2 regions of the Holdemania filiformis genome follow, and region 1 is predicted to be linked to the other one. Evidence: a T-box and tRNA genes for the amino acid it is inferred to sense, from the RefSeq annotation. Region 1 holds a T-box; the other holds one or more tRNA genes.
The links. The T-box of region 1 lies ahead of serS (serine--tRNA ligase). A T-box ahead of a tRNA ligase gene usually reads a tRNA of that ligase, here a tRNA-Ser.
Positions count from the first base shown of each region.

Region 2: it encodes a tRNA-Ser, which carries the amino acid that the T-box ahead of serS (serine--tRNA ligase) is inferred to sense. The anticodon was not compared.

Region 1 covers NZ_QRUP01000021.1:42,418-44,817, reverse strand. Annotated here, with positions in the region: gene DWY25_RS14195 (helix-turn-helix transcriptional regulator) at 1-390, shown strand, start outside; T-box leader at 532-733, shown strand; gene serS (serine--tRNA ligase) at 772-2,055, shown strand; gene DWY25_RS14185 (GNAT family N-acetyltransferase) at 2,177-2,400, shown strand, end outside.
Region 2 covers NZ_QRUP01000009.1:38,962-41,361, forward strand. Annotated here, with positions in the region: gene DWY25_RS08590 (hypothetical protein) at 1-154, opposite strand, end outside; tRNA gene DWY25_RS08595 (tRNA-Leu) at 369-455, opposite strand; gene DWY25_RS08600 (phosphatase PAP2 family protein) at 509-1,039, opposite strand; tRNA gene DWY25_RS08605 (tRNA-Ser) at 1,175-1,264, opposite strand; gene DWY25_RS08610 (TM2 domain-containing protein) at 1,366-2,052, opposite strand.

The DNA of each region.
Region 1 (2,400 bases):
GATGACGGCGGCAGTGAAACAAACAGCGGCAGCGGACAGGTTATGGCTTATATGAATGATCCAAAAGGTCGGCTGTGTGATTGGGGATTTCCTCGAACAGAATGTTACGGCGTGCGGCTTCCTGCAGATTATCATGGGGAAGTACCTCCGCAGATGATTTTAACAGAGATTCCTGAAGGTGAATATCTCGTATTTGAACATGGACCGTTTAATTATGAACAGGAAAACCGGAGTATTGAGGAACAGGTTGAAAAAGCAATGGCTGAATTTGATTTCAGTGAAACGGGATATTGTTATGATACAACGACGCCAGGGCGGATTCTTTATTTTTACTTCAATCCGGAGCAAACCTGGAAATATATCCGGCCGGTTCGTAAGGTATTAGAGTAATGAACTTAGATTTTGAATAAACTAGCTTCACTTAAGGTTTATTCTCTTTGTTTTAAGCCAAACTGAAGGGAAAGGGACTAGAAATGCATCGGTTTTGTTTTATCCATTGACAAAAAAATAAGGCTTGATTAAAATGAAGATGTTAAAACGTAGATGAGGACAAGTAAGTATAAGATTTTCTCAAGAGAAACAGCGGTTGGTGTGAGTTGTTGTGAATCTGTACTGAAATCCACCTCGGAGTGAAAGTAAACCTTTCCGGTTATCGCCGTTAACGATTCAAGCGACTGATGTTTCACGTGAAACATCAGTAATTAGGGTGGCAACACGAGGCATCGTCCCTGACTGGGCGGGCCTTTTTTATGTTAAAAGGAGGAAATAGTTATGCTGGACATCAATTTGTTGCGTACAAATCCAGAAGTAGTCAAAGAAAACATTAAAAAGAAGTTTCAGAATCAGAAATTGGAATTAGTCGATAAGGTTGTTGAATTAGATCGGCAGTTCCGAAAAGCAAAAACCGACGGCGACAGTCTGCGGGGACAGCGGAATGCTATCAGTAAGCAGATCGGCGGCTTCATGAAGCAGGGATTAAAGGATAAAGCGGAAGAAGCGAAGAAAGAAGTCGCTAATATTGCGAAACAACTGGCTGATCTGGAAGTGAAGGAAGAAGAATTAGCGGCGGAGATCAAAAAGATTATGCTTGTGCTGCCGAATATCATTGATGAAACAGTACCGATTGGAAAAGATGATAGTGAAAACGTTGAAATTGAGAAATTCGGCGAGCCAGTTGTTCCTGATTATGAGATTCCTTATCATACGGATATCATGGAGTCGTTTGATGGAATTGATCTGGACAGCGCCCGGAAAACAAGCGGAAATGGTTTCTACTATTTAAAAGGCGATATTGCCCGTCTGCATTCCGCAATTCTGTCCTATGCGCGGGATTTCATGATCGATCGTGGCTTTACCTATTACATCCCGCCGTTTATGATTCGCAGCGACGTGGTCACCGGCGTCATGAGCTTTGCGGAAATGGAAAACATGATGTATAAAATTGAAGGGGAAGACCTGTATTTGATCGGTACCAGTGAACATTCCATGATTGGCAAGTTCATTGATACGATTATTGATGAAGAACAGCTTCCGCAGACGCTGACATCTTATTCCCCGTGCTTCCGTAAAGAAGTAGGGGCGCACGGCATTGAAGAACGCGGTGTTTATCGGATTCATCAGTTTGAAAAACAGGAAATGATCGTTGTCTGCAAGCCGGAAGATTCTAAATATTGGTATGATCAGCTGTGGAAGAACTCGGTCGATTTCTTCCGTTCCCTGGATATCCCTGTCAGAACGCTGGAATGCTGCTCGGGCGACCTGGCGGATCTGAAAGTAAAGAGCTGCGACGTCGAAGCCTGGTCTCCGCGTCAGAAGAAGTATTTTGAAGTTGGAAGCTGTTCCAATCTGGGCGATGCGCAGGCTCGTCGTTTAGGCATTCGTGTTCAAAACAAAGAAGGCAAGTACTTCGCGCATACTCTGAACAACACAGTGGTTGCGCCGCCTAGAATGCTGATCGCTTTCCTGGAAAACAATTTAAACGCTGACGGAACGGTGAATATTCCTGAACCGTTAAGAATGTATATGGGCGGAAAGACAAAAATCGAGAAAAAATAGTGATGAAGGGGGAAATCGATCCCCTTTTTCATTGATAAGGAGAAAAGTGTGAAAGTAAAGCAATCTAGCTTGCTGTCATGCAATATTTGTGACTGCGCAAAGCGCAGTAATGGAGGTAAAAATGTTAAGAAAGATGAAAACAGACGATCTTGATCCTGTTGTTCAGATCTGGTTGGAAAGCAATCGGCAGGCTCATTCGTTTATTGAAGCCGATTATTGGGAGAAAAATAAAGAAGAAGTGAGGAAAATGCTTCCCCATAGTCTTATTGAAATTGCGGAGATTGAGGGTAATATCGTCGGTTTCATTGGAATGAATGAAACCAAGATTGAAGGTTTATTTGTGAA
Region 2 (2,400 bases), on a different contig from region 1:
GCTGTGCATAGGCATCGGTATAAGAACAAGCGAGAACACTGGCAGAAGGAGCGGGAGCGGCAGACAATCCCAGAGAGGCGGTATCCGGTTTGTCATTAGGGCCGCAGGCTGCAGTAAACAAAACACAGAATACAATAGAATAAAATTGCTTCATGGGACACCTCCGCAGAATTCCTTATTGTAAACTAAGTATATCAGAAACGAGGTCCGAAGAGATCCGGCGTCATGAAATGTTAAGAAAAATAAAATAGAAGGTTTAACAAGAAGAAATAACTTAAGAATAGACGGCGATGACTAAATGGACAAAGCTGGCATCAATACAAGCTCAGATACAAAAAAATCAGACTTGCGTCTGATTGTCTTTTTAATGGTCCCCGGGGCCGGACTCGAACCGGCATGGTATCACTACCGAACGATTTTGAGTCGTTTGCGTCTACCAATTTCGCCACCTGGGGAATTCATGTGCTTATTTATTATATCTGATCCCCAGAGTGAAATCAAGGGGAAATTAGCACTTTTCCCCGGTTGCCGATGCAAGTTTGCCGCCGCGCTGTTTCATCAGACGAACAAGCAAAGCGCCGATGCAGATCCCGACAAGACAGCCTGCCAGAACGTCGGATGGATAATGAACATGCAGATAAATCCGCGAGAAGGCGATCAAAACCGCACTGCCTAATCCCATCCATCTATAGGACCCGCCATAAGCGAATAAAATCATCATCGCCGCAAACGAGGTGGCGGTATGGCCGGAAGGAAACGAGCTGGACGTCGGCATCGTGATTAACGCCGGGAGTTCGGCATGCGTCATAAACGGCCGTGGGCGGTCGACCAGCTGTTTGATCACTAAATCATTCAGCGACCAGGTCAGGATAACGGCCAGAAGCAGAAACGCTGCCGTTCGGCGATCCTTTTTGATAAAGTAAAAATAAAATGCGAAACAGATCCACAGCGCGCCTAAATTTCCCCAGCCGGTAATAAAGCGCATAACCGCCGTCATCACCGGGGATTGAAAGACCTGCGTGATCCACTGCATTATCATAAAATCCAATGCCAATTCCTCCTTTTAGAAACTATCTTTAGCATAGCACAAAAGCGGTGTGTCAATTCTTAAGGATTGATAAAAAATACCTGAGAAAATAAAGAAAAAAGGCTTGGTTAAGCCTTTATTTACACATGGCGGAGAACATGAGATTCGAACTCACGGAAGCGTTGCCACTTCGCCACCTTTCCAAGATGGTGCCTTAAACCACTCGGCCAATTCTCCAAGTGCTTTTATATTATAGCGGATCCATCTCCGGATGTCAAAGGTTTTAGCGAAATTCTAGAGAAAAAGACGACTTCCTTGTCGTCCTTCCTGTGTGAATTTTAGATTTTGTTCAACGTTTCTTTTGTTTTTTCAATCATCGGCGCAATCAGTTCAGCGTATTTCGGAAAATGATATTTGCAGTCGATCAGTTCTTCGGTCAATGCCATTAATTCCTGTTTCAGTTTGAGCGTATCCATCGTAATCTGAGATTTTTCCAGTGCCATCGAAATCCGCGTGCTGACGGCTTCGGCGAATTTGCGATCCATCGCTTTCCGCAGATCACTTTGGTGGAATGGAGGTTCCACGTCGATGTCCTGAGCTAAATCCCACATCTGTTCAACGTCTTTGTTCAGAATGTCAAAGCGGCGCAGATAGTCCTCTAAATGCGGCTGCCCTTTTTCAACTTCATCGATGACGCGGGTGAAATGCTTGGAGATCTGCAGGTAGTCCTGTTCCATCTGTTCCTCGCAATGCCGGCATAAAGAGGAATCACGGTTAGGCTCGATGCGGCGTCCGCATTGGCGACAGCGGTGTCCTCCGGTCTGCGGTTCGCTGCTGGTCTTGAACATCGCGACAAAGGCCCGGATCGTATCGATCAGCCAGCCGATCCCCATGACGCCGAACGTAAAGAAATACAAGACGCCCAATCCGTAGTGTCTGCGGATGAAATGATGGACGCCGAAACCTCCGAAAAAGAAGGTGATAAAAAACATTAGTATCGGATCATATTCTTCATGATCATTCATAAAGTAAACCTCCTGTGCAGCATATTTGCGTTTGTAAATACAGTATATCAGATTTATTTAAAAACTATCGGAAAAACTTATGAAGAATTTCGTAAGAAAATTACGATTCGGCAGGAACTCAAAGATATTCCATAAGAGTAAGAAAAAAGCAGACCCAGGATGTCAAAGAACGAAATGATGATCAATGAATTGAAAAGCTGATAATCTAAAAAAAGAAGACGATCAGAACGAGCTTTGACGATAAACAAAAACAAAGTCCAAAACAAGTGAAAAATGCAAGGATTATTCTGACCGCTTGTTTTACTCCGGATATCCGGCTTTCTTGTACAATGAAAGCAAAGCATAAAG